4 regions of the Mesorhizobium australafricanum genome follow, and region 3 is predicted to be linked to each of the others. Evidence: predicted binding sites of a transcription regulator. Region 3 holds the regulator's gene; each other region holds the start of a gene.
What was found. Region 3 encodes PhoB, which activates phosphate uptake and scavenging genes when phosphate is short. Its sites were predicted from a motif close to TGTCATNNANCTGTCAT; they were not measured.
Positions count from the first base shown of each region.

Region 1: a site for PhoB is predicted at 3,962-3,978, ahead of ppk2 (polyphosphate kinase 2). Genes of this name have one in related genera too.
Region 2: a site for PhoB is predicted at 2,117-2,133, ahead of RFM98_RS26515 (PhoX family protein). Genes of this name have one in related genera too.
Region 4: a site for PhoB is predicted at 6,469-6,485, ahead of RFM98_RS25485 (acid phosphatase). Genes of this name have one in related genera too.

Region 1 covers NZ_JAVIIT010000003.1:117,744-125,733, reverse strand. Annotated here, with positions in the region: gene RFM98_RS07500 (hypothetical protein) at 1-20, shown strand, start outside; gene RFM98_RS07495 (DUF423 domain-containing protein) at 126-500, opposite strand; gene RFM98_RS07490 (MFS transporter) at 537-1,784, opposite strand; gene RFM98_RS07485 (GntR family transcriptional regulator) at 1,901-2,566, shown strand; gene RFM98_RS07480 (glycosyl transferase family 90) at 2,682-3,653, shown strand; gene ppk2 (polyphosphate kinase 2) at 4,074-4,994, shown strand; gene RFM98_RS07470 (dihydrofolate reductase family protein) at 5,200-5,847, opposite strand; partial or broken gene RFM98_RS07465 (nucleotidyltransferase family protein) at 6,138-6,435, opposite strand; gene hemB (porphobilinogen synthase) at 6,484-7,515, opposite strand; gene RFM98_RS07455 (DUF2066 domain-containing protein) at 7,608-7,990, opposite strand, start outside.
Region 2 covers NZ_JAVIIT010000018.1:90,983-98,972, forward strand. Annotated here, with positions in the region: gene RFM98_RS26515 (PhoX family protein) at 56-2,053, opposite strand; gene RFM98_RS26520 (hypothetical protein) at 2,338-2,676, shown strand; gene RFM98_RS26525 (phosphatase PAP2 family protein) at 2,748-3,455, shown strand; gene RFM98_RS26530 (helix-turn-helix domain-containing protein) at 3,534-3,803, shown strand; gene RFM98_RS26535 (SMP-30/gluconolactonase/LRE family protein) at 3,979-4,836, opposite strand; gene RFM98_RS26540 (helix-turn-helix domain-containing protein) at 4,950-5,750, shown strand; gene RFM98_RS26545 (adenylate/guanylate cyclase domain-containing protein) at 5,912-7,288, shown strand; gene RFM98_RS26550 (C40 family peptidase) at 7,377-7,990, opposite strand, start outside.
Region 3 covers NZ_JAVIIT010000012.1:23,205-31,194, reverse strand. Annotated here, with positions in the region: gene RFM98_RS21750 (sugar ABC transporter permease) at 1-524, opposite strand, end outside; gene xylF (D-xylose ABC transporter substrate-binding protein) at 769-1,809, opposite strand; gene RFM98_RS21740 (ROK family protein) at 2,080-3,315, shown strand; gene phoB (phosphate regulon transcriptional regulator PhoB) at 3,541-4,230, opposite strand; gene phoU (phosphate signaling complex protein PhoU) at 4,246-4,953, opposite strand; gene pstB (phosphate ABC transporter ATP-binding protein PstB) at 4,973-5,776, opposite strand; gene pstA (phosphate ABC transporter permease PstA) at 5,773-6,624, opposite strand; gene pstC (phosphate ABC transporter permease subunit PstC) at 6,628-7,614, opposite strand; gene pstS (phosphate ABC transporter substrate-binding protein PstS) at 7,682-7,990, opposite strand, start outside.
Region 4 covers NZ_JAVIIT010000017.1:10,890-18,879, reverse strand. Annotated here, with positions in the region: gene RFM98_RS25520 (50S ribosomal protein L25/general stress protein Ctc) at 1-592, shown strand, start outside; gene pth (aminoacyl-tRNA hydrolase) at 707-1,429, shown strand; gene ychF (redox-regulated ATPase YchF) at 1,674-2,777, shown strand; gene corA (magnesium/cobalt transporter CorA) at 2,801-3,775, shown strand; gene RFM98_RS25500 (MaoC family dehydratase) at 3,890-4,360, shown strand; gene RFM98_RS25495 (MaoC family dehydratase) at 4,357-4,827, shown strand; gene RFM98_RS25490 (adenine phosphoribosyltransferase) at 4,990-5,535, opposite strand; gene RFM98_RS25485 (acid phosphatase) at 5,729-6,424, opposite strand; gene RFM98_RS25480 (cytochrome c1) at 6,671-7,543, opposite strand; gene RFM98_RS25475 (cytochrome b) at 7,571-7,990, opposite strand, start outside.

The DNA of each region.
Region 1 (7,990 bases), on a different contig from region 3:
GGGGTGCCAGCCGAAAATAGTCTAATGCATGTCGCCCAGAAGTGTGCAGCGGTTCTGGGGCAACGACATGCATCAAAACAAAGACTTAAAGCGCGTCGCCTGAATCCGGTTCGGCGCGATGCGCTTTAAGGGCGAGGACGCCACAGCGCCGAGACGGCGATCGCCACCCAGCCGGCGATCAGCAAGGTGCCGCCGATCGGCGCCGACATCGGGAACAGCCGCGAGCCGAGGAAGTCGCGCGCAAGCAGGTCGCCGCAAAACAGCAGCAGGCCGACAAGCAGCATCAGGCTGGCGATCCTGAGGCAGCGGCCACCGCCGGCAAGACCGACGGCGAGGAATACCGGCGCATGCATCAGGAGGAAGTTGGCCGCCGTGCCGGTAAAGGCGCCGCCGCGATGCGCAGCCGCCGCCGACAGCGCCACGCCCGCCGCACCGAGCAGCCCGGCGACCAAGACCAGGATACGGCTGCCGCCATTCGACGGTTGCGCGGCAAAGCTCATTTTGGGTGCTCCCTGTCGGCTGGCCGGCGTCGTCGATCAGGACTCGCCGGCTTCCAGCAGCATATGCCGTGCCCGGCGCGACTGGACAATCCAGTTGTAGACCGCGCCGAGCGCCATCAGCACCGACGTGCCCAAAAACACCGAGCGCATGCCGAAATGCCCGCCGACGAAACCGCCCGACAGCGGCCCCGCGACCTGGCCGAAATATTGCGCCGAGATCGCCAGTCCAAGCACATTGCCGCCGATCCCGTCGGGGATGTTGTGGCGGATGACGCTGGTGATGCAGGGCAACAGTCCGCCCAGCGCCAGGCCCATCAGGAAGCGCTGGCCGATCAGCTGCCAACCATTGGTGACGAAGGCCTGCGGGATAAGCAGCAGCGCCGAGACGGCAAGCGCGCCGACCACGACGTTCCAGTGGCCGACGCGGTCGGCGAGCTTGCCGAGCCATGACGAGGACAGGATCGTGCCGAGCGCCGCAGCCGACATGACGACACCGGCGACCATGGTCACCTTGCTCTGGTCCTCGATGAGCTGCTGTACATAGACGGTGATGATCGGCTCGATCGACATGGTGGCGAAGGCGAGCAGCATGCCGGTGGTCAGCATGGCGACGATCGGCCGCTTGTCCGGAATCTGCGACCAGCCGCTTTTAGCCTTCTTCGCCGAGCCAGGCCTGGGCTGCGGCGGATTTTCCTTGATCAGGAAAGTCGTCGCCAGGAACGCCAGGAAGATCACGGCGCCCGAAAGCAGGAAGGTGGCGCGGATGCCGATCAGCGGTGGCAGCAGGCCGCCGAGCAGCGGTCCGACCAGCGAGCCCGCGGTGATGCCCGCGGCCAGCACGCCAAGCGCCCAGCCCGAACGCTCCTTCGGCGTCTGCATCGCCACCAGGATCGTGGAACCCGATGAATAACCGCCGGCAAAGCCGATCAGCAGCCGAAGCAGCACCAGCTGCCAGACGCTCTGAACCATGCCGGTCAGCGACATGCAGATGGCCATGCCGAACGACGCGCGCACCAGCATGAGCTTGCGGCCGTAGCGGTCGCCCAGCCGTCCCCACAAGGGCGCGACCAGCGCTGCCGCAAGGAAGGTCGCGCCATAGGCGATGCCCGACCACTGCACGATCGCCGCATGACCAACGGCGCCGAGCTGTTCGACATAGAGCGGCAGGAAAGGCAACAGCAGCGTCATGGCGATAAGCGTGCTGAACGAGCCGGCGAAGCAGACGGCAAGGTTACGCCGCCAATGGATGTTGAAGCCGCTCTGTTCGGATTCGTTCGGCGTCATGTCACGGCGTGCCAATGCTGGGGTTGTTGCGGATACCAGTTTGGGATACCAAACTGGTATCCGTCATGGACCTGGGACTTGCCGCTGTCAATGCGGCTTTGGAAAGCGGGACGACAATGTCGCAAATGCAAAATGTCGAAAGGCAGCTTCGCGAGATGATCCTCGGCCTGGAGATCGGCCCGGGCGAGCGGCTGACCGAGCGCTGGATCGAAAGCCGTTTCGGCGCTTCACGCACGCCGGTGCGGGCGGCGCTGCTGCGCCTGGAAACGGAAGGGCTGGTCGGCCGCGACGGCCGCGGCTGGACGGTGGCGCCGATCAACCTTGCCGAACTCGGCCAGATCGCCGTCTACCGCGAGGCAGTCGAGGTTGCGGCGGTCCGCCTGACGGCGGCGCTCGAAGACCGCAGCGGGATCGATGTGATCGCGGCGATGCTCGATTCCTGCGATATCGAGACGCCGCGCGAGGAATGGCACCGCGTCGGCATGGATTTCCACATCGAACTGGCAAGGCTTTCCGGCAACGAGTTTCTGCTCAGGGCCGTTCGCGACGCGATGACCAGGCTGTCGCGGGCACGCTGGCTGGAGGTGCGCGATGAAAAGGCGCTCGGCCGCGCCTGGGCCGAACATCATGCCATCCTCGCCGCCGTCAGGGCCGGCCATGCCGACGAAGCGGCGCGGCTGCTTTCTGATCACATCGCCGGCAGCCGCGATCGGCTGGTCGCCTCGCTCCATGACGACCGGCGCGGCTTGCGCGCCAGAGGGTTCGCCGTCGTCGCGGCGTAAGTTCTCGTGTGGCCAATCGCATTAGCAGGCTTGCAACATGGCCGGGAGAATGCTGTAGGAGACGAGGGGGATGAAGGCTGACCACCTTTGACCATCTTGCTGAACTCGCGGACGCATGGCCACACTCTCACGAACCGCCGCAAAGCTGTTCTACTACGCGCGCAATTTCGCGCGTGACCGCGCACCCCAGTCGATGTTCCGTGACCGCCTGGCCAGGCGGCTCGAGCAGGCCAGGCTTTCAGGCAAGACGGTTCGCGAGCGACTGAACTACTACAACAAGCTGGAACACCCGTTCGTCCCCAGTCCGGACGCCATACCCGTCGGCAAGCTGCCGTCCTCTTCCAGCATGTACTATTACGACCTCAAGGAATTCGCCCGCTATTTCGATCCCGGTCTGCTGATCGATTTCGAATACGGCGACGTCGTCGGCGTTCCGGAGGTTCCGAGGATCGTCAAGGACCGGCCCATCGGCGACGACAATGCGAATGGCGTGCTGATGAAGCTGAACAAGTTCCGTCACTTCTACATGCCGCCCGATAGCCTGTCTTTCGCTGCCAAGCGCCCGATGGTGGTCTGGCGCGGTCATCTCAACAATCCGATTCGCACCCGCTTCGTGGAAAAGGCCGCCAACCTGCCGATTTGCGATGCGGGTTCCCACAGGGCCGATGCGCCGGACGGATACCGCAAGCCTTTTCTGAACATCGAGGAGCAGCGGCGCTATCGCTACATCGTTTCGCTCGAGGGCAATGATGTCGCGACGAACCTGAAATGGATCATGAGCTCCAATTCGCTCTGCCTGATGCCGGAACCGACTTACGAAACCTGGTTTGCGGAAGCCCAGGTCGAGCCCAATGTCCACTACGTGCCGCTGCAGCAGGACTTCTCCGACCTGGTCGACAAGGTGGCATATTTCGAAAAACACCCCGCCGAGGCGGGACGGATTACCGCCGCCGCCAACGCCTATTGCCGCAAATTCGGCAACGAGCAGGACGAGCAGGCGATCTCGCTGCTCGTCCTCTACAAATATTTCGTGCTGAGCGGGCAGATCCAGCCCGATCCCGAAGTCTGGCGCTTTATCGCCGGTTAGCTCAATTCCCGGAAGCTGGAGCAGGGCGGCCGATTCTACCAACGCTGAACTGCTAGTGTACGTCGCCCAGAAGTGTACGCGTCGCCTGAATCCGTCTCAGCGCGACGCGCTTTAGGCGCCGGAGCGGTCGAGCACCCGATCGGCCGGTCCGAAACGGTCCCTGGCCGTGAACTGCTGGTGCCAGTAGGGATAAGCACCAGCGCCGGGAATTGGCGAAGGGTTTTGTAGGACAAATCCGGCGACTTGTCGCCTCGCTATCGATACGCGTCGATCACATATCGGCTATATCCTGCCTGCTTTGAGGTGCTTGCAATAAAACCGTCATTGCGCCTCTGTATCTCAGTCGGCTTACGGAGTGTCCGGGCGGAGCCGGAGCGCATTCCGAAGCGATGATGGCTGACAGGCAGACGGAGCTGCGCGATGAACGAAGTGAAACCGAATTCCGGGGCGAAGGACTGGCTCGAAGCCGAACTCGAGGACACGCTCGACGAGGACTATGAGCTGGAGCTTTCCGAGCCGGCGCTCTCGCTCGAGATCGCCAAGATCTACAAGAAGTCGCATCCGCCTTCGATCGAGCGGATGACCTATTTCCGCGAGCTGCTCAGGCTGCAGTCCGAGCTGATCAAGCTGCAGTCATGGGTGGCCTACCACAAGAAGAAGCTGGTGGTGATCTTCGAGGGCCGGGATTCCGCCGGCAAGGGCGGCGTCATCAAGCGTATCACCCAGCGGCTGAACCCCCGCATCGCCCGTGTCGTGGCATTGCCGGCGCCGACCGAGCGCGAAAAGTCGCAATGGTATTTCCAGCGCTACGTGCCGCATCTGCCGGCCGGCGGCGAGATCGTGCTGTTCGACCGCTCCTGGTACAACCGCTCCGGCGTCGAGCGGGTGATGGGCTTTGCCAATGGGGATCAGGTCGAGGAGTTTTTCCGCGACGTGCCGGAATTCGAGCGCATGCTGGTCCGTTCCGGCATCACCCTGGTCAAATACTGGTTCTCGATCACCGACGAGGAGCAGCAGATGCGCTTCCTGATGCGCATCCACGACCCGATGAAGCAGTGGAAGCTGTCGCCGATGGACCTGCAGTCACGCGTGCGCTGGGAGCAGTACACCAAGGCCAAGGAAGAGACCTTCGCCCGCACCAACATTCCGGAAGCGCCCTGGTTCATCGTCGAGGGCAACGACAAGAAGCGGGCGCGGCTGAACTGCATCGACCACCTGCTGCAGCAATTGCCCTACGAGGAAGTGCCGCACGAGGAGATATCGCTGCCGGAGCGCGTCTTCAATCCTGAGTACGAGCGCCAGGTGCTGCCGCGCGACCTCTACGTGCCGGAGAAGTATTGAGCACACTCCTTCTCCCCGTTTCACGGGGAGAAGGTGCCCGAAGGGCGGATGAGGGGCGGCGCCGGCGTTTGCGGTTGGCTTCCAATTCGCCGCGCGGGCCAGGCGCTACAGATGCTGTGGCTAATCTCCAACCGGCAGCGCTGCCCCTCATTGCCCTGCCGGGCATTTCTCCCCGTATAGAGACGGGGAGAAAGGGCTACTTCGCCTACGCCCGTCCGATCGTCACATGCGTCGCGTCGGCTGTCGCGACCTGACCGGTGCAGCGATAGCCGAGCTTCAGCATGTCGAGGCCGGCGAAGAGGTGCTCGCCGGAGCCGAGCAGGATCGGCGAGATCGCCAGATGCATCTCGTCGATCAGCCGCTGCTCGAGATATTGGCGAATGGTTGAAACGCCGCCGCCGACCCGCACGTCCCTTCCACTGGCCGTTGCCTTCGCCTGTTCGAGCGCCGATTGGATGCCGTCGGTGACAAAGTAGAACGTCGTGCCGCCTTCCATCTCGATCGGCGCGCGCTTGTGGTGCGTCAGAACGAACACCGGCACGTGATAGGGCGGGTTGTCGCCCCACCAGCCTTTCCAGTTCTCGTCGGGCCATTCGCCGCGGATTGGCCCGAACATGTTGCGGCCGAGGATCCAGGCGCCGACATTTTCGAAGCTGCGCACGGCGAAACTGTCGTCGACGTCCGTGGTGCCCCCGTCCTTGCCGAGCACCATATGGCGGAAGGTGCGGGTGCCGACCATCCATTTGTGCAGATTTTCGCCGCCGACGCCGAGCGGATTGGCGAGCGTCTGATCAGGCCCGGCGCCGTAACCGTCGAGCGACAGGGTGAAAGCATTGACACGCAGCGTGGACATCGTTTGCCTCCTAAACCAGTTGTAATTTGCAAGCAGTTGTTGAGTAGCTTGACTGATTGCGAAATGCAAGCGGTATTTTCCGGCGCGATCGGGCCGGGCAGCGTCGGGATCGTCGCCGGAACGGTAGCTGCACGGGAATATTGGGGCGAAAGCGGGTAAGGGACACCGTCGCAATTTTTGGTCGAGAAAAGCGATTAGCTGAGCAACTCTCGGTCGGCAGCATCAAGGATACGTTCAATCCAGAGCCGCAACGATCTCGGCGAGGATCGGCTTGATCCGACGCGGAGCCATCAAAATACGCGCACGGCCGATCGTTCGATATCAGCCTTCAACATCGGATGAAGGCTGTCCCGCGTGGTGATGTCGATTTCGGCCGACATTTTCTCTTCCAGAAATTGCTTGATGCCGACGAGGTCGATCAGGGAAAACCGCCGCGCCGGATCGTAGTCTATGAAGAGATCAAGATCGCTGTCCGACCCGTACGTCGCCGCGCGCGGCCGACCCAAACAGATAAAGCGAAGTCGCGCCCATGCCTCTGATGGCATCTGCGTTCTTCTGCAACCGTCCGATCACTTCATTGCGGCTCATGAAACTATTCTAACGGATCCCGTCAGAATTCCAAAATCGCGGTACCGCCTAGCCCTTCAGCATCTCCGCCACAGTCGGCGCGAAATAGGTCAGCACGCCGTCGCAGCCGGCGCGCTTCAGCGCAAGCAGCGATTCCAGCATCGCCTTTTCACCGTCGATCCAGCCATTGGCGGCGGCTGCCTTGATCATCGAATATTCGCCCGACACCTGGTAGGCGAAGGTCGGCATCTGCAGCTCGTCCTTCAGCCGGCGGATGATGTCGAGATAGGGCAGCCCCGGCTTCACCATCAGCATGTCGGCGCCTTCGGCGAGATCCTGCTCGGCCTCGCGCACCGCCTCGTCCGAATTGGCGTGATCGATGTAGTAGGTTTTCTTGTCGCCCTTGAGCAGGCCGGCGGTGCCCACCGCCTCGCGATAGGGCCCGTAAAAGGCCGAGGCGAACTTCGTCGCATAGGACATGATCGCCACGTCCTGAAAACCGTTGGCGTCGAGCGCGTCGCGGATGGCGCCGATGCGGCCGTCCATCATGTCGGACGGCGCGATGATGTCGGCGCCGGCCGCCGCCTGGATGACGGCCGCGGCGGTGACTTGCTCCACCGTCTCGTCATTGACGATGATGCCGTCGCGCAAAATGCCGTCATGGCCATGGCTGGTGAAGGGGTCGAGCGCGGCATCGGTGATGATGCCGATCTCCGGCACCGCGTCCTTGATGGCGCGCGTGGCGCGATTGATGACGTTGTCCGGGTCGAGGATGTGCGAGCCGGTCTGATCGCGCAGCGCAAGCTCGACATTGGGGAAGGTGGCGATGGCCGGAATGCCGAGCTTGGCGGCGCGCTCCGCTTCCTTGACCGCCAGATCGATGGTCAGGCGATAGACGTCCGGCATGGCGGCGATCGGCTCGCGCGTATTCTTGCCGTCGATGACGAAGATCGGCCAGATCAGGTCGTTCACCGAAAGCTGGTTCTCCTGCACCAGCCGACGCGACCAGTCGGCCTTGCGCATGCGTCGCAGCCGCCGGCTGCCGGTGATCTCGTCGACGCCGCGCGCGCCGGCGGGTTTTGCGGGAGTGAATTTGTTCATCGCCGAAACTCTCGTTTTGACCCGGCTTTTACCACGCGCCCTTGCCACTGACCAATGCGACACGATTGTGCCAGCCGGGGCGCAAGTTCCTCTCAGGGCTGCCCATTCCCCGACAGGATCTGCGCGGCACCTCTCATCGCCACCCGAAAAGCCTCGTCGAAGCTGACGCCCCGCACTTGCCAGCGATAGGTTTTGCCGCGATCGGCCAGCCGCCAGTCGGCGATCCAGCCGAGGTCCTTGTCGCTCCAGACGATGCTGCCGGCGAGCGCCCGGACCGCTCCCGCTTTCTTCGCGAGTTTCTCGATCCTTGCCATGTCGGCCGCCAAGAGCGCTTTCTCATCGAGGCTGCCAAGCTGACCGGTTTTCGGAAAGCTGACGCGCATCAGCAAAGGACTGGCGGCATTGGTGAAGGATTCGCGCATCGCGTGGCCACGATCCTCGTCGGGGGTCAGCACGAAACGCCGCGAACCTTGCT
Region 2 (7,990 bases), on a different contig from region 3:
TTGTTTTTATGCATGTCGTTGTCCCAGAACCGCGTACACTTCTGGGCGACATGCATTAGACCGCGATCTTGCCGCCGCCCTGTTTCGTGATGGCGACGACGGACGGACGCACCGGCATGTCGGGCTTGAAATCCGGCCAGCGGGTCGACGGATCCTCGTAATAGGAAGGACGGCCAAAGCCTTCCCAATCCTCGCCGCCATCGCCCGGATGCTGCACGGCGACAAAGGCTGTCTGGTCATCCGGCGCGAACAGCGGGCCGCACATTTCGGCGCCGATCGGCACGCGGAAGAACAGTTTTGAGGTCGCCCGCGCGGCCCCTTCCGTGTCGACGGCCCACAGACCGTCGGTGCGGCCGGTGGCTTTCGGGCCCTGGCCGTCGGTGGCGACCCACAGGCGACCGGCGGAATCCACGGCGCAGTTGTCGGGCATGCCGAACCAGCCATGGGCGGTGGTCGCGGTCGAGAAGGTGGCGCCGACATCGGCAACGGAAGGATCGCCGCATTTCAACAGCACTTCCCACTTGCCCTTGGCTGCGGCGAAATCACCGCCATCCTCGATGATCTCGATGATATGGCCGAAGGCGTTTTCGGCGCGCGGGTTGGCGGCGTCGACCTGGTCGGCCTTGCGCTTGGTGTTGTTGGTCAGCATGACATAGACCTTGCCGTTGCCGGCATTCGGCTCGATGTCTTCCGGCCGATCCATCTTTGTGGCGCCGAGCAGGTCGGCGGCGCGCCGTGTCTCGATCAGCACGTCAGCCTGGGAAGCAAAACCATTCTCCGCAGTCAGCGGACCCTCTCCGAAGACGATCGGCATCCATTCGACCGAACCGTCCTCGGCGAACTTGGCCACATGCAGCGTGCCGTCGTCGAGCAGGTCCATGTTGGCCGCGCGGTCATTGGGATTGAACTTACCGGCGGTGACGAATTTGTAGACATAGTCGAAACGCTCGTCGTCGCCGAGATAGAAGACGACCCGGCCGTCCTTGGCGACGATCGATTCGGCGCCCTCATGCTTGAAGCGGCCCATGGCGGTGCGCTTCCGCGGCACCGAGTTCGGGTCGTTGACGTCGACCTCGACGATCCAGCCAAAACGGTTCGGCTCGTTCGGCTCCTTGGCGAGGTTGAAGCGGTCGTAATGCGCGCCCCATTCATAGGCGCCTTCCGGGATGCCGAGACGCTTGTAATTGGCGGCTTCCTCGTGGCCCTCCGGCAGCTCGCCCGAGAAATAGCCGTGGATGTTCTCCTCGGCCATCACATAGGTGCCCCAGGGCGTGACGCCGCCGGCGCAGTTGTTGACGGTGCCGATGACCTTGGCGCCGGACGGATCGGCATTGGTCTTGACACGGTCATGGCCGGCGACCGGGCCGGAAAGCGCCATTTCGGTGTTGGAGGTGATGCGGCGGTTGAGCTTGCCCTCGCGCACCACCTGCCACTTGCCAGCCTCCTTGCGGATCTCGACGATGGTGCCGCCATGCGCGGCCATCTCCACATCGACCTGCTCCTTCGAGAGCGGCGCGACCTCGGCAGCCTTCTTGCCATCCTTCTCGACGACCTTGACGATGCCGGGGAACATCAGATGCGGGTTGGTGTATTCGTGGTTGACGACCAGGAGGCCATGTTCGGCGGAGCCGTCGATCGGGATATAGCCGACATAATCGTTGTTGTAGCCGAACTGCCTGGCCTGGGCCTCGGCCGACTGTTTTGCCGGATCGAATTCCGGCGAATCGGCAAACAGCGGATCGCCCCAGCGCAGCAGCACGTCGGCATCATAGCCCGGCGCGACATGATGCTTGTCGTCGATGCCGGCCTCGAGCTCGTCGAATTTGAAAGCGGAGCCTTCGGCGGCGCGCGCCTCGTCGGCGGCGACCAGCGCCAACGGGCTGACGGTGGCGGCGATGGCCGAGACGGCCAGCGAGCCCATGAGGAAACCACGGCGCGAGAAACGCGCGGCGATGATCTCGCCCATGGTGCGGTTGTCGGTCGGGTTGACGGGCGGGCCGTCATTTTCCTCGAGCTGGCTGGTGCGGAAGCGGGTCTCAGGGGTCACGGTCATATGGTTTCCTCTGGCTTCTTGAGGTGGCTGGGATTTTCACCTTTCGACCTCTAAAGCGCGCCGATCACATTTTCGTGACATCGCCGTGATCAAATCGCAATAGTTGTTTGCCGGCTGATGAGTTTGCCTTGGTTTCGGATGCGCCATCCGTGATCGAGCGGCACCCTGCTTCGATCCCCTCGTGAGCGCGCACGGTCCGTCGCGATCAGCTTGACGGCTTCACCCGCTTGCGAAACAAGGGCTGCAGCCGGCGTGGCGACGGCGCTTCAAAAGGGGACGGCAAGGTGAGTTTCTGGGGACTGGCGCAGCTTGGCGCCTCGACGGTGATGTTCCTGCTGGCGGCAGCGGCGGCCAAGCAATGGGGGCTGGCGCCGAGCCTCGGCAAAATGCTTTTGACGCTCGCCCTCTATTCCGCCGGCAATCTGATCATGCTCAGGCTGGTGCGCGAGTTCGGCATGTCAGTGTCGTTCAGCCTGTCGGCGGTGATCCAGCTGGTCTCGGTCAATGTCGTGGCGCTCGCCTTCTTCGGCGAGCGGCTCAATGCGCTACAGGCGACCGGCGTGGCGCTGGCGATCGCCGCGGTCGCGCTGATCACGCTCGGGCCCTATATGCAGAAGCTCTAAAAGCAATTCCAGGAAAAGCGTGAAGCGGTTTTCCGTCCGGAATTGCGTTAGATACCAGAACAAGGCCTTTGATGAAGTCATCCGTCGGCGCACTGCTCACCAAGATCGAATTCCCCCTGCTTCTGGCCGGCCTGGTGATCGCCGGCGGGATGTGGGGATTCGTGGAATCGATGGAGGCCGCGCGCGCGACGACGCCGCACGCCTTCGATACCGAAATCCTGCTTGCCTTCCGCCATGTCGGGCAGCCGGACAGCCCGATCGGCCCGGCCTGGCTGCAAGGTGCTGTTCGCGACGTCACCGCCCTCGGCAGCACCGTCGTGCTGGTGCTGATCACGACGGCGACGATCATCTACCTGCTTTTGATCCGCAGGCCGGGGACGGCGCTGTTCGTATTCGCTGCCATAGCCGGCGGGCAAGTGCTTTCCAGCCTGCTCAAGCTCGAGGTCGACCGGCCGCGGCCCGATCTCGTCTCGCATCTGGTCAACGAGACGTCGCTGTCCTTTCCAAGCGGGCACGCCATGCTGTCGGCGGTGACTTATCTGACGCTCGGCTCGCTCGCCGCGCGCTTCCTTCCGGACCGCAGGACGAAAATCTTCGTGCTTTGCCTTGCCGTGCTGATCACCGTGCTGGTCGGCACCAGCCGCGTCTATCTCGGCGTGCATTGGCCGTCCGACGTGCTTGCCGGCTGGTGCGCGGGCTTTGCCTGGGCCATGCTGTGCTGGCTTGCGGCACGCCTGCTGCAGCGACGCAATATGGTGGCCGACGGTGACGATGTTTAATGCATGCAAAATGATGCTTGAGACATTGTAATATTTACAATATGCATCTTTTATAGAGTCAGAGATGGATTCCGGCCGATGATCACTGCCGCACAGATGCGCGCCGCGCGGGCGTTGACCGGCATCGACCAGAGGACGCTCGCCGAGCGAGCCGGAGTCTCGCTGCCGACGATCCAGCGCATGGAAGCAAGCGCCGGGGTCGTCAGGGGCGTGGTCGACACGCTGATGAAGGTCATCCAGGCGCTCGACGAGGTCGGCGTGGAGCTGATCGGCGAGAACCAGGCCAGCGAGCGCGGCGGCAGGGGCGTGCGGCTCAAGATCACCGCGGCGCAGAACCCGCAAGGCTGAGCCGCCAAGCCGCCCGCAATCCAGACAGGCTGGCAGGGATCGGACGGACGCAATGAGCGGCTCGCGTCGGGCCGAGGCGGCTTCAGAATGCCACTGCAGTGCATAAATCCAAAACGTCGGCGGGACAGCCCTTCTGTCGCGCCAGCGTTTCAAGGCTTCTCCACCGCCGCACGGCTCAATCCAGTGACAGCGCCACGATCTCGCCTTCGCCCATCAGCGGCACAAAGATCCGCTTGCCGTCGGTGCCGATGTCGGCGCTGCCCGGCTTGAAGCTGGCGACCGCCTGCGGCGCGCCACCAGGCTTGTAGCTGTAAAGCGTGCCGGTCATGTAGGCGGTGGCGTAGATGGTGTCGCGAATAGCGATGACACCGTCGAGGTCGGCGAATTCTTCAGCGCCCGGCAGCGGTGCGACCTTCTTGGTGGCGAGGTCGACCGACAGCAGGCCGCCCGGCTCCGCCGTGCTGAAGTCGGGCTTGATGCCCTTGCCCCAGGAAGCGACGATCAGCCTGCCGCCATCGGCGAACACACCATTGGGCGAGGCCAGCAGCGCATCCTTGACGAACAGTTCCGGCTTGTCGCCGTCGATGCGGTAGATCGTGTCGGCCAGCATATCACTGACATAGACCTTGCCCGCGCTGTCCTGCGTCATGTCGTTGAGAAACACGGCGCCCGGCACCTCGATGGTGGCGACCAGTTTCCCACTGGCGAGATCGACGACGCGCACCTTGGTGATGTCGGCGGCGTAGAGCTTGCCTCCCGAAATCGCCATGCCCTTGGGTGCGTCCAAGCCGTCCACCCAGTGGCGGGTGACGACCTTGCCGTCCATCGACAAAAGCGACAGATAGCCATTGCCGTCCGCATCGCCGGGATTGCCGGCGATGTTGGAGACGACGATGCGGTTGTGGTCGGCATCGACAAGCGCGGATTCCGGCTGCTCGAAGCCGGTGGCGCGCCAGAGTTCGCCGGCCTGCGCGACAGGCACGGCGGCAGCGGCAATGGCGGCGAAGAGGGTTGAAGCGACGAGGTGTTTCATGGGTGCTCTCCTGTGATGACAGCGGAGAGCTAGAATTTTCGATACTTTCCTGGAAGCCGGAACAAGACTAGTATCGCAATTCAATACGAATTCGCATGAACGAGGCGCATTCCATGAACGGTCCGATCTTCGAGGCGCTGAAACGGACGCTCAAGGCCAAGGGCCTGACCTATCGCACGCTGGCCGAGCGCATGGGCATTTCCGAGCCGACGGTGAAGCGCATCTTCCATGAGCGGAACTGCAAGCTGGACCGGCTGATGGAGATCTGCGCCGCGGCGGATGTCGAGCTGGAGAACCTGCTCGGCGCGATGAACCGGGGGCCTGGTCCGGCCAACCGCGTCGCGCCGGAAATCGAGCGCAGGCTGGCGGCGCGGCCGGCGCTGCTCTTCGTCTTCATCATGCTGTCGGAGAAATTCACGGCCGAAGGCATCATGCGCTCGCAAGGCCTGAGCGAAGCTTCGATGTTCCTCTATCTGCGCGACCTCGAGGAACTCGGGCTGGTGGCGCTGGGGCGCGGGCTGTCGGCAAGGTTGCTCGTCGACACGCCGATCCAGTGGGATTTCGAGGGGCCGCTGAAGCCGCATTTCGAGATGACCAACAAGAACTTCATCGGCTGGGCGATCGGCCATATGGAAAAGGCCGCGACCTTCATCAGCTTTTCCAGGCGGATGCGGCCGGAAACGGCGGAAATGCTGCGACGCGAGGCCGAGGAGCTCGCCGAACGCGCCAGGCTGCTTGCCCATCACGACCAGCACACCACGCCGGAGGACCAGCTCACCGGCTACAAATGGACCTTTGCCTTCGGGGCGACGCCGTTTCCGGCGATCATGCCGATCGGGCCGCACCCGAGGGATGCCGGGGCGGCCGACCGGCGCGCCGCTCCTGCAAAGGGACGTCGTCCTTTGCCGGCCTGACACGGCCAATCGTCCCGAGCAGTATTGCATCTGGCGGCTGAGCTTGTCGCGCACCACTCCGACGGCACAGAGTCATGATAGAGTTCGCGCACTGATTGCCAGATTGTAGCGGGCGGGTTTGCCGAATGCGTGACACGTCCCTGTCAAATCGAAGTGACCCTATGCCGACCGCGCCAACACTTGAACTTCGCCGCTATTCGCGCCTGAAAAATTTGCGGGAGCGCGCAGAACGCCAGGGTGCTGGATTGCAGTTCTGGGCGCGTACGGCATCGCTCGCCGTGATCTCCTGCTTCTTTTCATTGATCAGTCGCTGGGATGCCTCGCTGCTCTTCGTGCTGGCGGGCCTCGTGCTGTTCCAGCTCGTCGGCCTGAACCAGTTTCTCTTTGCGCGCCGTCGCACGGCGCCATGGTGGATCGGTTACCTCGTCGGTACGCTGGACATCATTCTGTTGACCGTTCTGCTGGTGACGCCCAACCCGTTTTCCCTGGAGGTCGCGCCGGCCGCGATGCAACTGCGCGAGGGCAGCTTCAAATTCCTGCTGATTTTCGTATGCCTTGGCGCGCTGACCCTTTCGACACGATTGGCGCTCTATCTCGGCGCGCTCGCGGCCTTGACGTGGGCGATCGGGGTGGGATGGGTGATTTTTCATCCGGGAACCGTCATTCCGGCGACGAACCTCTATTCGCTGCCGATGACGGAGCGACTGAACCTCTATCTCAACCCCAACTTCGTCGATACATTCGCGCAGGCGACCAACGTGTTGGTTGTGTTGATTATCGGCGCGATCATGGCGCTGGTCGTCTATCGTTCCCGACATCTGTCGGAAGACTATGTCAAGGCAGAGCGCGCCCGCGCCAATCTCGCCCGGCATTTTTCGCCCAATGTGGTCGACCAGCTCGCCACGGATGACGAGCCCTTCGGCCCGGTCCGCCGGCAGGATATCGCGGTGCTGTTCGCCGACATCGTAGGCTTCACACACTATTCCGAGGATCATCCGGCCGAAGCAGTGTTCGAACTTCTGCGTCAGTTCCACCGTCGCATGGAGCAGGTCGTTTTCGACCACCATGGCACCGTCGATAACTATATCGGCGATTGCATCATGGCGACATTCGGGGTTCCGCAAACCAGCCATGACGACGCGACTCGGGCCATCCAGTGCGCTGAAGCGATGGTCGCCGCCCTCGAAGCATGGAATGTGCAGCGTGTGTCCAGGGGATACCCGCCCCTGGACGTTCGGATCGGTGCGCAATATGGCGCAGTCGTCATCGGCGCGGTCGGCAGCGAGCGCAATCTGTCCTTCGCGGTGGTGGGTGACACCGTCAATGTCGCCAGCCGTTTGCAGTCACTCTGCCGCGAGCTTCAGGCGAATATTTGCTTTGGGTCACGACTGATTGAGGCCGCAAAGGCGGAATCGCCCACGACACAGTTGAATGCGCGCGATCATGGGCCCGTGAGTATCCGCGGCCGGGACGAACCGGTCCATGTCTGGGTCGAGCACAGAGCCGAAGACCAAGGCGCTATTGCGGTTTCGGCGTGATACAGGCCGCCATGCGAAACGCCTGCACCTCGGCCGGATAGCGGGCGGCCGCGCCATAGGGCATGTCCTGACCTCAGGCCGAAAGCCATCACGTGTCTGAGGCGATTGCTCCAGTCTTTGCGGCTGCGGCGTCTGCGCTTGCCTTGTCTTCCCAGGTCACCGCCCGGTAGTCGAAACCATACTCCAGCGTCGGCTTGACGATGCGGAAATAGGGCGACAGGTCGAAGTCGCGTGGCGTGTACAGCGAGTGGTGGCGGATGTGCAGGATTTCCCGTCGCATATAGTTCGACTGCGCCGAGGCGCGACCGGGCGCACGGGCGATCTCGGGCAGGATCGGATAGCGGACCTGGCCATAGGCTTCGGCGATCAGCGTAGAGCAGATCGCCCTCGTCGGATCGCCGGAGCCGAATGCCAGCATCCGGCGGCGCCAGCGCACCGGCACCGGCGGCGCCGGGAGGAAAAACCGCAGCATGTCGAAAATGTTCTTGAGGTCGTATCTCAGGCCGAGCTTGCCGATCATGAAGGTAACGACCTTGTCGCGATCCTCGGGAGTGAGCCCGCTCGCCCGGCAGATGCGTGTATTGTAGGTTCGGTAGCGCGAGAGCGGTACGGCGACGCAACCTTCGCCGAGCGTGACCTCGATCAGGCGTGGCCGCTCCGAACCGTCATCGGGCTGCGGCAAGGCATCACCGACATAGAAGG
Region 3 (7,990 bases):
AGCAGTCCGCCCAGCGTCACGATGAAGGCCGGCACTTCGAGATAGGCGATGATGAAGCCCTGGAAGGCGCCGATGAGCAGGCCGAGCGCCAGGCCGATCAGCAACGCCAGGATCCAGATCCAGGGATTGCCCAATTCAAGCCCGACGAAGCGCACCAGGAAATGCACCTGGGCAAAGCCCATGACCATGCCGATCACGCCTTCGGCCGATCCGACCGACAGGTCGATGTTGCGCGTGACGATGACCAGCACCATGCCGGAGGCCATGATCGCCACGGCCGAAGTCTGCACCGACAGGTTCCAGAGATTGCGCGGCGTCAGGAAGGTGCGGCTGTCGAAGTCGAGCGGATTGACGCCAAGGCGCAGGCTGGAGATGACATGCAGCCCGGTCCAGATCAGGAGCAGCGCGCCGATCATGCCGAGCATGCGTGTGTCGAGCTCGGTTGCCTTCAGGAACCGGGCGGCGGCGCTTAGTTCCGATGCACGCGCGGTGTCTGCCTGTGAGGGAGACGTCGTGTCGGTCATGATTTCCTCCCGCCGGCTTGCCCGTCTGGCGCGGATGCCGGAGCCAAGCCTAGAAGCTATCCGCCAGAGGCGGAAACACAAATCTTATTGAAAAAACGCCGCGGCTTTGAAGCAATTCCAGGAAAAGTGTTTGACGGTTTTCCGTCCGGAATTGCGGCGGTTAAAGGGCCGGGAGGTTCAATGGCAAAACACTGAACCCTCCCGGCGCCGCGGCGCAAGTGTTGAGATCGAACGTCGGCAAAGCTTAGTTGCAGACCTTGACGCTGCCGGCGGCAACGCCTGCGCAAACCTCGTCCTTCTTGATCCAGCCAGCGTCGATGACGACGTTGAGATTGTCCTTGGTGATGGCGATCGGGGTCAGGAACAGCGACTTGACGGTGTTGCCGCCGGGCGTCGTGAAGTCCTTGGCGCCGGCGATGTCGGCCATCTTCTTGCCGTCGGCGAGCTGCGAGGCGATCTCCGCGGCGTTCTTGCCGAGCTCGCGCGCGTCCTTCCACACCGACACGGTCTGCGTGCCGAGCGCGATGCGGTTGAGCGCCGCGTGGTCGCCGTCCTGGCCCGAGACCGGAACGGTGCCGGCCAGGCCTTGAGCCGTCAGCGCCGCGACGACGCCGCCGGCGGTGCCGTCATTGGCCGCCACGACCGCATCGACCTTGTTGTCGTTGGCGGTCAGGAACTGCTCCATGTTCTTCTGCGCGTTGGCGGGCAGCCAGCCGTCGGTATAGGCCTCGCCGACATTCTTGATCTTGCCGCTGTCGATGGCTTCCTTCAGCACTTCCATCGAGCCCGAGAACAGGAAGTCGGCGTTCGGATCGGCGCCCGAGCCCTTGATGAAGACGTAGTTGCCTTCAGGCTTGGCCTTGAACACCTCGCGGGCCTGCATGCGGCCGACTTCCTTGTTGTCGAAGGTCAGGTAGAACACGTCCTTGTTCTCGATCAGGCGGTCGTAGCCGACGACCGGGATTCCTTCATCGAGCGCCTTCTGCACCGCCGGCCCGATCGCCGAGGCATCCTGCGCCAGGATGATCAGCGAGTTGGCGCCCTGCGAGATCAGGCTTTCGACGTCGGTCAGCTGCTTGCCCGGATTGGACTGCGCGTCGGCGGAGATGTACTTGTCGCCCGCGGCCTCGATTGCCTTCTTCATCGCCGCTTCGTCGGTCTTCCAGCGCTCTTCCTGGAAATTCGACCACGAGACGCCGATCACCTTGCCCTTCGCCTCGGCGACCGACGCCAGCGTCAGCGACATGGCAACGCCCGCCAGAATGGCGGCTGCGAATTTCTTCATGATATCCTCCCTGCGCCCTGTGCGGCGCGACCCAGACTGGCCCGAAGGCCGGCACAGAGGCTTTTTTTCGAGCCTCAAAAAAATAGTGATCCAGCGAAACGACGCTGTCAACCGCGATTCTGATGGCCTTTGATGGGTCCCGGCATTTTTTTCGACGTTCGCAATAAATAATGACATCGGCTTTGGCTTCTGCCACTATTGCTGGGGTGTCAGCGACAGGCCATGGCATCATCACAAGGCCGCGATGACCCGGGAGGACGGTGCGAGATAATGTCGGTCGGAATCCGCCACGACGATTTGCGCCGGCGCAACCGCGCCATGGTGATTTCGGCCGTGCGCCGCGCCGGCCAGCCATCGCGGACGGAGATTGCCGCCACCACCGGGCTCAGCCACTCGACCATTTCGGCGATTTCCGCCGATCTGATCCAGGAGGGCATTCTCACCGAGAGCAAGGCCAACGAGCCGACGGCGTTGAAACGCGGCCGCCCGCAGATCGGCCTGGCGCTGAACCCCGAAGCCGCCGCGGTGCTGACCGTGGTGCTGTCGCTGAACTTCCTGTCGGTCGCCGTCATCGACTATGCCGGCCAGGTGATTGCCGAGGAACAGCAGCGCCTGGACACGCTTGTCATGCCGCGCGACGAGCTGATCGGCGCATGCATGGCAATCGTCCGGCGCCGGCTGCAGGATCCCGACCTCGACGTCGGCAGCGTCGCCCGCATCGCCATGGGCATTCAGGGCATCACCGATTCCCGGGCGCGCGCCATGCTGTGGTCGCCGATCACCCCGCTGACCGACATTCCTTTTGCCGACATCCTCGAGAAGGAATTCGGCATCCCCGCCACCATGGAGAACGACTGCAACATGATGGCGGTGGCGCTGCAATGGCGCGATCCCGAGCGCTATCGTGACGATTTCATCGCCATCCTGCTCTCGCACGGCATTGGTATGGGCCTAGTGCTCAAGGGCGCGCTGTTCACCGGCACCCATTCCTCGGGCGGCGAGTTCGGCCATATGATCCATCGTCCGGGCGGCGCGCTTTGCCGGTGCGGCCGCCGCGGCTGCGTCGAGGCCTATGCCGGCAACTATGCGATCTGGCGCAGCGCCATGAAGATGAGCGAGGACGCCGAGCCGGTCGACGTCGGCGACGCCGACATGCGGGCGCTTGCCGCGAAGGCCCGGCAGGAGGACGGTCCGGAGCGGGAGGCGTATCGCCGCGCCGGCGAAGCGCTTGGCTTCGGTCTCGGCAGCCTGTTCGCCCTGATCGATCCGGCGCCTGTCGCCATGGTCGGCGTCAGCGCGGCCGCCTTCGACCTGATCGAGCCGGCGCTGAGAGAAGCGATCGCCCAGACCGCCGGCGGCCAGCACTCGAAATCGATCTCCTTCGACACCGAGCCGAACGAATTGCCGCTCATCCGCGAAGGCTGCGCCGCCCGCGCGCTGACCTTCGTCGACCAGGAGATTTTCGCGCCCGGGGGCCAGGCGAGAGCGGGCAAGCACGTCGCATGAACGGCAGGCTCAAGCGCCGGGATATGCTGAGATTCAGGTCAGGCCGAGTCGAGAATGGTGGATTCCGACAACCGGCCTACGCCGGCCGTAGCCTTCATAGGGCGGAAACACTTATGAGCGCTTCGGCCGGCGAAGGCCGGAACGGAGCGTACTTAAGTACGTGAGTACCGGAAGCGCAGGAAGCCGCCATTCGCAGGCCGGCCTCACCTGAATATCGGCATATCCCTAATCTTCCCTGATCGCATAGCCCGCCCCGCGGATGGTGCGGATGACATCGGGCATGCGGCCGTTGTTGACGGCCTTGCGCAGGCGCCCGACATGCACGTCGACCGTGCGCTCGTCGATATAGATCGTCTCGCCCCAGACATTGTCGAGCAGTTGACTGCGCGAGAATACCCGGCCGGGATGACGCATCATGAATTCGAGCAGCCGGAACTCGGTCGGGCCGAGCCTGATCTCGCTCTTCTTGCGGTAGACGCGATGCGATTCGCGGTCGAGCACGATGTCGCCGACCTTGAGCACGCTGGACAGCACCTCCGGCTTGGCGCGACGCAGCAGCGCCTTGACGCGGGCCATGAACTCCGGCGTCGAGAACGGCTTGACCAGATAGTCGTCGGCGCCGGTCGAGAGGCCGCGCACACGGTCGCTTTCCTCGCCGCGCGCCGTCAGCATGATGATCGGCAGCCGCTCGGTCTCGGGCCGCATCCTGAGGCGCCGGCAAAGCTCGATGCCGGAAACGGCCGGCACCATCCAGTCGAGCACGAGCAGGTCGGGAACGTTTTCCTGAAGGCGGATTTCGGCCTCGTCGCCGCGGGTCACCACTTCGACCTGGTAACCCTCGGATTCGAGATTGTAGCGGAGCAGCACCCCCAGCGGCTCCTCGTCCTCCACCACCATGATGCGTGGCGCGATCATTGCAGGTTACCCTTGTCAGGCCGCCGGCGCCGACATTGCCGTCTCGTCCTGCTTCGGGCGATTCGCGGGCAACTGGATGCCGGTCAGCACATAGTAGGCGTTCTCGGCGATGTTGGTCACATGGTCGCCGATGCGTTCGAGATTCTTGGCGCAGAACAGAAGATGCGTGCAAGCGGTGATGTTGCGCGGATCTTCCATCATATAGGTCAGGAGCTCGCGGAAGACGGAGGTGTATTTGACGTCGATGCGCTCGTCGTCGTTGCGAAGCTTGGCCAGCGCCGTGGCGTCGCCCACCGTATATTCCTGGATCACGGCCTGGACCTGGATCAGCACCAGCTGCGCCATGGAATCGATCGAATGCGTGAGGTCGCGCGGCGCCGCGCTGACGCCGACCGAACCTACGCGCTTGGCGATGTTCTTGGCAAGGTCGCCGATGCGTTCGAGGTCGCCCGCCATGCGGATCGAGCCGACCACGTGGCGAAGATCGTCCGCCATCGGCTGCCGCTTGGCGATGAGCGTGATGGCGCGGTCGTCAAGCTCGCGCTGACGCGCGTCCATGATGGCGTCGTCGGAGACGACGCGCTGCGCCAGCGCATTGTCGGTCTCGAGCAGTGCCCTGGTCGAGGCGCCGACCATGGAGCCTGCGAGATCGCCCATGTCATTGATAAGCCGGCTGATCTGCCTCAAATCCTCGTCGAAGGAGGCGACGGTATGTTCGGCCATAATGATGTCCTCGATGAACTCAGCCGAAGCGGCCGGTGATGTAGTCCTGCGTGCGCTTCTCGCGCGGCGAGGTGAAGATCTTCTCGGTCCGGTCGAACTCCACCAGCTCGCCAAGATACATGAACGCCGTCTGCCGCGACACGCGCGCCGCCTGCTGCATGTTGTGGGTGACGATGACGATCGTGTAGTCGACTTGCAACTCGTCGATCAGCTCTTCGATCTTGGCCGTCGACAGCGGATCGAGCGCCGAGGCCGGTTCGTCGAGCAGGATGACTTCCGGCTTCACCGCCACGGTGCGGGCGATGCACAGGCGCTGCTGCTGACCGCCGGAAAGGCTCAGTCCGCTGGCGTTGAGCTTGTCCTTGACCTCGGTCCAGAGCGCGGCGCGCTTCAGCGCCTGCTCGACGCGGCTGTCCATCTCGGCCTTGCTGATCTTCTCATAGAGCCTGACGCCGAAGGCGATGTTTTCGTAGATCGACATCGGGAACGGCGTCGGCTTCTGGAACACCATGCCGATCTTGGTGCGCAGCAGGTTGAGGTCTTGCGAGCGGTCGAGGATGTTCTTGCCGTCGAGCAGCACCTGCCCTTCCGCGCTCTGCTTCGGATAGAGCTCGTAGATGCGGTTGAGCACGCGCAGCAGCGTCGACTTCCCGCAGCCCGACGGCCCGATAAAGGCGGTCACGCTGCGCTCGGGCAGGGACAGGTTGATGTCCTTCAGCGCCTTCGACTGGCCATAGTAGAAGTTGAGGTTCTTGACCTCGATCTTGGCCTTCTCGACTGTCGTGTCGGCTACGTTCAGGTCGGTGGACAACATCGGTTTCATCTGTCCTCTCTGCGTCCGGTTAGGCTGCGGGCGATGATGCTCAGCCCGAGAACCGTCAGGGTGATTATGAGTGCGCCCGTCCAGGCCAGTTGCTGCCATTCCTCATAGGGGCTGAGAGCGAACTGGAAGATGGTCACCGGCAGGCTGGCCATCGGGGCATTGAGATTGCTCGACCAGAATTGGTTGTTGAGCGCGGTGAAGAGAAGCGGCGCCGTCTCGCCGGAGATGCGGGCGATCGCCAAAAGGATGCCGGTGACGATGCCTGACATTGCCGCGCGATAGGCGACCGAGCGGATCACCACCCAGCGCGGCGCGCCGATGGCGGTGCCCGCCTCGCGCAGCGCGTTGGGCACAAGGTTGAGCATGTCCTCGGTGGTGCGCACCACGACGGGGATCACCAGGATGGACAGCGCGACGGCGCCGGCAATCGCCGAGAAGTGCCCCATCGGCCGCACCAACAGCTCATAGACGAACAGGCCGACGATGATCGAGGGCGCCGACAACAGGATGTCGTTGATGAAGCGCACCACCGTGGTGAGCTTCGAGAAGCGACCATACTCGGCCATGTAGGTGCCGGCCAGCACGCCGATCGGCGTGCCGACGACGATGCCGATGATGGTCATCATGATGCTGCCGTAGATGGCGTTGAGCAGGCCGCCGGCATCGCCGGGCGGCGGCGTCATTTGCGTGAACACGGCCAGCGATACTCCGGAGAGCCCTTTGTAGAGCAGGGCGCCGAGGATCAGCGCCAGCCAGGCGAGGCCGATGCCCGCCGCGACGACGCATAGCGCCATCATCACGGCATTCTTGCGCTTGCGGCTTTGGTGAAGCGATGCGGCTGTCGACATCGATCAGGCTCCCGTGCGGCTATCGATGCGCAACAGCATGTAGCGTGCGAGCGCGAGGATGATGAAGGTTATGATGAACAGGATCAGGCCGAGCGCCACCAGCGAGGACGTGTAAAGCGCGCCATCGGCCTCGGTGAATTCATTGGCGATCGTCGCCGATATTGTCGTGCCCGGCGCAAACAGCGAGGCGCTGATGCGATGCGCGTTGCCGATGACGAAGGTCACGGCCATCGTCTCGCCGAGCGCGCGGCCAAGGCCGAGCATGACGCCGCCCATGATGCCGACGCGGGTATAGGGGATGGTCACGCGCCGGGTCACTTCCCAGGTCGTGCAGCCGATACCGTATGCCGATTCCTTCAGCACCGCCGGCACGGTGTCGAACACGTCCTTGGTGATCGAGGTGATGAACGGCAGCACCATGATGGCGAGGATCAGCGACGAGGTCAGCAGGCCGATGCCGTAGGGCGGGCCGGCAAACAGGCTGTTGAGGCCGGGGATGCCTTTGAAGAGCCAGATGACGAAGGGCTGGACCGTCGTCTGCAGGAACGGCGCGAAGACGAACAGGCCCCAGATGCCGTAGATGATCGAGGGAATGCCTGCGAGCAGCTCGACCGCGATGGCGATCGGGCGCCTAAGTGGACGCGGGCAGAGCTCGGTCAGGAAGATGGCGATGCCGATACCGATCGGCACGGCGATGATGATGGCGATGGCCGAGGTGACGACGGTGCCATAGATGGGCGCCAAGGCGCCGAAATTCTCGGTGACCGGATTCCAGGATTCGGTCGTCAGGAAGGATACGCCGAATTTCGACAGCGCTTCCCACGATCCGGCGATCAGCGAGATGGCGACCCCGCCGAGAAGAACCAGCACGAGGATGGCGGATGCGCGCGTGGCCGCCCGGAAGACCGTATCGGTCAAGGCGAAACGGCGCACTGTCGCTTCCCTGGTCCGCACGGCGGACAAAGTCGCGGCTTCGGAAACGGCGGTCATCTAGCCCCTCGCATTTCGAAAGAGAGACGGGAGGGCACCGGAAGCGCCCTCCCTCGTTCCATAGGAATTACATGCCGGAGTAGAGCGGCTTGCCGTCCTTGTCGACGATGTCCTTGCCCCACATTTCCTCGACGCTCTTCACGACCGCGTCGGGCATCGGGACGTAGTCCAGTGCGCCGGCCATCTCGTCGCCCTTGGCGTAGGACCAGGCGAAGAATTTGAGCGCTTCGGTCGTGGCCGCCGCGTCGTCGGGCTTCTTGTAGACGAGGATCCAGGTGGCGGAGGTCATCGGCCAGGATTCCGCGCCCGCCTGGTTGGCCAGGATGACGCCGTAGCCCGGCTGCGAGCTCCAGTCGGCATTGGCCGCGGCAGCCGA
Region 4 (7,990 bases), on a different contig from region 3:
GGGGTCCGCCCGTGCAGTTCGTCGCGACGGTAAAGTGCCTGCAGTTATTTACGGCGACAAGCAGCCTCCCCTGGCGATTGCGCTCAACTACAAGGATCTCTTCTACAAGATCCATGGCGGCGGGTTCCTGACCACGATCGCCACGATCGATGTCGACGGCAAGAAGATCCAGGTCCTGCCGAAGGATTTCCAGCTCGACCCGGTCAAGGATTTTCCTGTCCATGTCGACTTCCTGCGCATCGGCAAGGACACCGAGGTCAATGTCGACGTGCCTGTCCACTTCATCAATGAGGACAAGTCGCCCGGCATCAAGCGCGGCGGCGTGCTCAACATCGTTCGCCACGAAGTCGAGTTCCACTGCCCGGCCAACGCGATCCCGGAATTCATCACCGTCGATCTCACCGGCACCGACATCGGCGATTCGATCCACATCTCGGCGGTCAAGCTGCCGGCCGGCGTCAAGCCGGTCATCTCCGATCGCGACTTCACCATCGCGACCGTTGCCGGCTCGTCGGCGATGAAGCCGGAGACGGAAGCGACCACCGAAGCGGCGGAGCCCGAAGCAGCGGCTCCTGCGGCCGAAGAGAAGTAACTTCTCCCGAGCCGGATGATTTCATCCGGCTCTAGATCGAAGAAATAGAGCATGATGTTTTCCGAAAACCGCTTCACACTTTTCGGCATCATGCTCTAGGACCCGGAGGCGGCGATGCTTGTCTTTGCAGGCCTCGGCAATCCGGGCGCGAAATACGAAAACAACCGGCACAATGTCGGCTTCATGGCGGCGGACGCGATTGCCCGCCGCCATTCCTTTTCGCCCTGGTCGCGAAAATTCCAGGGCCTGATTTCAGAAGGCACGCTCGGCGGCGAGAAGATCCTGCTGATCAAGCCGCAGACCTTCATGAACCTGTCCGGACAGTCGGTCGGCGAAGCGCTGCGCTTCTACAAGCTCGAACCATCCGCTCTCACTGTCTTTTACGATGAGATCGACCTTGCCGCCGGCAAGCTCAGGGTCAAGGTGGGCGGCGGCTCCGGCGGCCACAACGGCATCCGCTCGCTCGACCAGCATGTCGGCAACGCCTATCGCCGGGTGCGCATCGGTGTCGGCCATCCCGGCGTCAAGGAAATGGTGCACGGCCACGTGCTTGGCGATTTCGCCAAGGCTGATCGCGAATGGCTCGATGTCCTGCTCGATGCCATCGCCGACGGCGCCGCTTTGTTGGCAAAAGGCGACGACAGCTCGTTCATGAACCGCGTCACGCTGGCCCTGCGCGACAAGCTCGTGCCGACCGGCGATGACGACCGCCCGCCACCCAAAGCACCGAAGCAGCAAAGCCATGTCCGCCAGGCGCGCCCGCAGCAGCCGGCGGCCAAGCTGCCCGAAAGCGGCCCGATGGCCGCAATGCTGAAGAAGCTGTTCGGAAAAGACTAGAAAGCGCGGCGCCGCCCGCGCAGGACCGCTCAGCGGCCGATGGCGGCGGGCGGCGGGCGGCGCCGTCTTGCGACAGCGCTAAATTGATCGCAGGTGCACATCACGCCGCAGTGACGAAGGCGTGATGGCAGGCTGAAACGCCAGGCCCGAAATCCCGCGCCGGCGACGCCGAGGGCTTGACGTTCGTCACCGCTATCGCCCATAGCCCACATCAAAATCGAATTTCCGATAGGACTGAACGAACATGGGTTTCAAATGTGGCATCGTTGGCTTGCCCAACGTCGGCAAGTCGACGCTGTTCAACGCGTTGACCAGAACGGCCGCCGCGCAGGCCGCCAACTATCCTTTCTGCACCATCGAGCCGAACACCGGCGAGGTGGCGGTGCCGGACCCGCGCCTGCAGAAGATCGCGGCGATCGGCAAGTCGAAGGAGATCATCCCGACCCGCATCTCCTTCGTCGACATCGCCGGCCTGGTGCGCGGCGCCTCCAAGGGCGAAGGGTTGGGCAACCAGTTCCTCGCCAACATCCGCGAGGTCGACGCGATCGTGCATGTGCTCCGCTGCTTCGAGGATGACGACATCACCCATGTCGAAGGCCGCATCGATCCCGTTGCCGACGCCGAGACCGTCGAGACCGAGCTGATGCTCGCCGACCTCGAAAGCCTCGAGCGCCGCATCGCTCAGTTCCGCAAGCGCGCCGCAGGCAAGGACAAGGAAGCGATGGCCGTCCTGCCGATGATGGAGGCGGCACTCGAACTGCTGCAGGCCGGCAAGCCGACACGCGTGCTGCTCAACGGCATCGCGACCGAGGACCTGCGCATCCTGCAGGGACTGAACTTGCTCACCTCGCATCCCGTGCTCTATGTCTGCAACGTCGCCGAGGCCGATGCCGCAACCGGCAACGAGCATACGCGAGCCGTGGAGAAGATGGCTGCGGCGCAGGGCGCCAGCACCGTTGTGATCTCGGCCGCGATCGAGGCGGAGGTCGCCCAGCTTTCCGACGAGGAGGAAATGGAGTTCCTTGCCTCGATCGGGCTCGACGAGCCGGGCCTCAACAAGGTCATCCGCGCCGGCTATGAGCTTCTGCACCTCATCACCTATTTCACCGTAGGGCCGAAGGAGACGCGCGCCTGGACCGTCCATAAGGGCGACAAGGCCCCGCAAGCGGCCGGCGTTATCCACACTGACTTCGAGCGCGGCTTCATCCGCGCCCAGACCATCTCCTACAACGACTTCGTCACGCTGGGCGGCGAAGCGGCCGCCAAGGAAGCCGGCAAGGCGCGCGACGAAGGCAAGGAGTATGTCGTCCAGGACGGCGACATCATGCTGTTCAAGTTCAACACCTGATGGCCAGGGAGAGAGACCCGGCGATGATAAAAACCTTCGTCGTGGACAATGATCGCCTGCGCCTCACCGAGGATCTTGCGGCGGATGGCGACAGGGTCGTCTGGGCCGACCTTTTCAATCCGACCAAGGAGGAAGAGGCGCGCATCGAGAGCTGGCTGGGCATTGCCATACCGACCCGCGAGGAGATGGAGGAGATCGAGATTTCGAGCCGCCTCTATATCGAGGACGGCGGCTACTTCATGACCGCCGTCCTGCCGGCGCAGACCGAGGCCGACGATCCCCTGATGTCGCCGGTGACCTTCGCGCTTGCAGGCAACCGGCTGATCACCATCCGCTACCATGAACCCAAGGCTTTCAAGACCTTCCCGCTGCGCGCCGAAAAGGTGGCGACCGGCTGCACCAGCGGCGACACCATCCTGATCGGTCTTTTGGAAGCGATCGTCGATCGCCTGGCCGACATCCTCGAGCGCGCCGGCCGTGAGGTGGAAGTGATTTCGCGCGACATTTTCGAGGCGCGCTCGACCAAGGCCTCGAAGCGCAACCGCGATTTCCAGGAGCTGCTGAAAGGCATCGGCCGCAAGGAGGACATCGCCTCCTCGGTCCGCGACAGCCTGATCTCACTGCAGCGCCTGGCCGGCTTTCTCGCCCATGTCGCGGCCCAGACCAAGATGAGCAAGGATGTGCGCGCCCGCATCAAGACACTGTCGCGCGACGTGCTCTCGCTCGCCGACCACGCCACCTTCCTGTCGCAGAAGATCTCCTTCCTGCTCGATGCCACGCTCGGCATGATCTCGATCGAGCAGAACGCCATCATCAAGATCTTCTCCGTCGCCGCCGTCATCTTCCTGCCGCCGACGCTTGTCGCCTCGATCTACGGCATGAATTTCGACATCATCCCCGAGCTCAAGTGGGAACTTGGCTATCCCTTCGCCATCGGCCTGATGATCATCTCGGCGATCCTGCCCTTCTGGTATTTCCGCCGCCGCGGCTGGCTCTGACGGCCTTGGCCGGCGACGGCTGGCTTACCAGAAATCACTTGACCAAATTGCCTTGGACCTTCATCCGGGAATGCCCGACTTGGGGATCGAGCGTTCGTCAACCGGATTGTCAGCATGACCGGAAAGACCTGGGCCTATGAGGATTTCGTCGAGGGCGCCTCGCTCGACCTCGGCAGCAAGGACGTGAGCGCGGCCGAAATCATCGAATTCGCCGGCGAGTTCGACCCGCAGCCGATGCATCTCGACGAGGAGGCCGGCAAGGCGAGCATCCTCGGTGGGCTTTCGGCTTCGGGCTGGCACACCTGCGCGATGTTCATGCGCATGCTGTGCGACGCCTTCCTGCTCGATTCGACCTCGCAGGGCTCGCCCGGCATCGAGCATGTGAAATGGAAACGGCCTGTTCTGGCCGGCGACCGCCTGACCGGCACGGTCACCATACTTTCCAAGCGTCAGTCCAAATCGAGGCCCCAGCTCGGCTTGATCACCATGCGCAGCGAGCTCTTCAACCAGCGCGGCGAATGCGTCTTCGAGCTGGAGAACACCGGCATGTTCCTCGCGCGTGATGCCGTACAGGGCCAATCATGACTTTGGACGAGTATTTCCTGATCGGCGAAACCATCACGCTCGGCTCGCATAAATTCGAGGCCGACGAGATCAAGGCGTTTGCCAAAAAATACGATCCGCAGATATTCCATGTCGATGAAGAGGCGGCGAAGAAGAGCGTGCTTGGCGGGCTCTGCGCCTCGGGCTGGCACACCGCCGCGACCTGGATGAAATACAACCTCGAAAAGCGCATGGAGACCGAGGGCGTGCGCTGGACCGGCCCCGGCCCGCAGCCCGAATTCGGCCCCTCGCCAGGCTTCCGCAACCTCAAATGGCTGAAGCCGGTCTATGCCGGCGAAACCGTGACCTTCACGCGCACCGCTCTCGCTCATCGCCCGCTTGCCGGGCGCCCAGGCTGGAACCTGCTCACGCTGCGCTCGGAAGGTTTTGATTCGACCGGCGACAAGGTCATCGAATTCGACAGCGCCGTGCTGGTGAAGGTGGAGTGAGCGCCTCTTCCTTCTCCCCTTGTGGGAGAAGGTGGATCGGCGCGCAGCGCCGAGACGGATGAGGGGTGTTCCAGCGGAGTGAGACGCTGGCGTTCCCTGGAACACCCCTCATCCGTCGCCTGCGGCGACACCTTCTCCCACAAGGGGAGAAGGGGAAGGCGCTCAATGCCCCTCATACCCGATCAGCGTCCTGACCGGCACGCCGAGCGCTTCCAGCTTCTTGCGGCCTCCGATATCCGGCAGGTCGATGACGAAGCACGCGGCGACAATGTCGGCGCCGATCTGCCGGAGCAGCTTCACCGCCGCTTCCGCAGTTCCGCCGGTGGCGATCAGGTCGTCGACCAGGATCACCTTCTCGCCCGGCGAGACGCCGTCCTTGTGCATCTCCATCTCGTCCAGCCCGTATTCGAGGCTGTAGGCTACCCGCACCGTCTCATAAGGCAGCTTGCCTTTCTTGCGGATCGGCACGAAGCCGGCCGACAGCTGATGCGCCACGGCGCCGCCGAGGATGAAGCCGCGCGCCTCGATGCCGGCGATCTTGTCGATCTTCAACCCGGCATAGGGATGGACCAGCTCGTCGATGGCGCGGCGGAAGGCGCGCGCATCGCTAAGCAGCGTGGTGATGTCGCGAAACAATATGCCGGGCTTCGGGTAATCCGGAATGGTGCGGATGGCCGCAAGCAGCGTGTCTTCGAGCGAGGGTTTCATGGAGAAGCTTTCCGCGTGTCCGGCTGTCGGATAGGGCGGCGTCGACCATACCTGCCCGACGCGACCGACAAGGGCTACCGCGATGCTTCGCCCGAGACAAGCGCATCCGGCAAAGGATTGCTGCCAGCTGGCCTCAGCCGTAACCAAAAGGGCGCCGCGAGGGCGCCCTTCGAAAGCAGGGTCGCTTGTGCAGCTACATGCCGAGATCCGAGCGCAGCTCGGACCGCGCCACTTCGTATTCGGCCTTGAAGTCGGGCCTGCCGAGCAGGACCGCGGCGATGACGCTGCCGGAAATCTTGCCCATCTCCACGTCGGATGGATAATGGATGCCGCCGACCACCCGGTTATGGGCATATTCGGCGGCGCGAGCCATGATCTCGGCGCGTTTTTCCGGGACCATGTCGGACAGGATGATGCCCATCATCGTGCCGACCGTCGCATGGCCCGACGGCCAGGAGCCGGAGCTGGACAGTTTCACCGCCGGCTTGACCAGATCGCTGAGCTGGTGCGGCCGCGGCCGCTTCCAGACATCCTTGGCCGGATCGACGACGGCGCCTTCGGTGGCCACGACCCGATCGAAGAAGGCGCTGAATTTCGGCAGCGTCTCCTTGTTGAACTTCGCACCCATGACATCGGCGAAGCGCCAGACATTCTCTTCGGCATCGGCAATGGCGCGCTTCTCCATCTCCGGCGTGCGCGTCACCTGCAGCGTCAGCACTTCACCGAGTTCGGCTTTGGTCACGGCCGAATCATTGGCAGGCGGCGGCGGCAGGATCATCGTCAGGTCGATGTCCTTGTTGGTGGCGAAAGGCTGGGCGTCGTCGGCATGGGCGGCATATCCGGTGACAAGCAGCAGGAAACCGGCCGCGAGCGATGCGTATCTTTTCATGGGTGCGATCCTTTGATGAGGGCAAGGCAGGATCGCCGCGCGCGATGACGGCCATGTGACATGGTCCCCGGTTTGCGGGGCGCCTAATGCATGTCGCCCAGAAGTGTGCAGCGGTTCTGGGACAACGACATGCATCAAAACAAAGACTTTTAAAGCGCGTCGCCTGAATCCGGTTCAGCGCGACGCGCTTTAAATGCAAAAGGGCGCCCTGTGGCGCCCTTCAGATTTCTTGCGGTCGATGGCGCGTCAATGCGCCACGTCGGCCCACACCCTGCGCTTGGTCATGTAGACCAATGCGCCCAAGAGCAGCAGGAAGACCATGACGCGGAAGCCGGTCTTCTTGCGGTCCTCCAGATGCGGCTCGGCGGCAAACATCAGGAAGGCCGAGACGTCGCGGGCATACTGGTCGACCGTCTGCGGCGAGCCGTCGTCATAGGTCACCTGGCCGTCCGAGAGCGGCTTTGGCATCTTCAGCGATACGCCGGACAGGAAGTACGGATTGTAGTGCGTGCCTTCCGGGATCACCATGCCGGCCGGTGGCGTCTGGTCGTAGCCGGTGAGCAGCGAGTGGATGTAATCCGGGCCGCCCTGCGCATACTGGGTGAAGATATCGAAGACGAAGCGCGGGAAGCCGCGCTCGACACCGCGCGCCTTGGCGAGCAGCGACATGTCGGGCGGAGCCGCACCGCCATTCGAGGCAGCGGCGGCTTCCTCATTGGCGAACGGCGCCGGGAAATGATCGGACGGCTTGCCAGGACGGTCGAACATGTCGCCGGCATCGTTGGGGCCGTCATGGATGGTGTAGGTCGCCGCCAGCGACTTGATCTGGGCGTCGGAATAGCCAAGGTCCGACAACGTGCGGAACGCCACCAGGTTCATCGAATGGCAGGCAGAGCAGACTTCCTTATAGACCTTCAGGCCACGCTGCAGCTGGCCCTTGTCATAGGTGCCGAACGGCCCGGAGAAGCTCCAGCTCATTTCCTTCGGCTCGTCGATCGGGAAATGCGTCGGCGCGGCGGCATTGTGCGCTTCTTCGGCTGCAATCGCCCAAGTGCTGGCAGCCCCAGTGCCGGCGGCCACAAGGCCGATCAGCGCCAGCGAGGTGAGAATCTTCTTCATGCCAAATCCCCTTAGATTCTCTACCGCTCAGCCCTTGGTCTGCGGTGCGGCCGTGGCGCCAGCCGGATGTCCGCTGCCGCCCTTGTTCTTTTCAAGCACCGCCTCGGTGATCGAGTTCGGCAGCCTGCGCGGCGTCTCGATCAGGCCGAGCACCGGCATGACGATCAGGAAGAAGGCGAAGTAGAACAGCGTCGCCATCTGCGCCATGAACACGTAGCTGCCTTCCGCAGGCTGCGAGCCCAGCCATCCGAGCAGGATGGCGTCGGCCACGAACAGCCAGAAGAACAGCTTGTACCATGGCCGGTAGACCGCCGAGCGCACCTTGGAGGTGTCGAGCCACGGCACCAGGAACAGCATGGCGATGGCGCCGAACATGCACAGCACGCCGCCGAGCTTGGAATTGATCGGCCCGACATTGAAGGTGATGGCGCGCAGGATCGCGTAGAA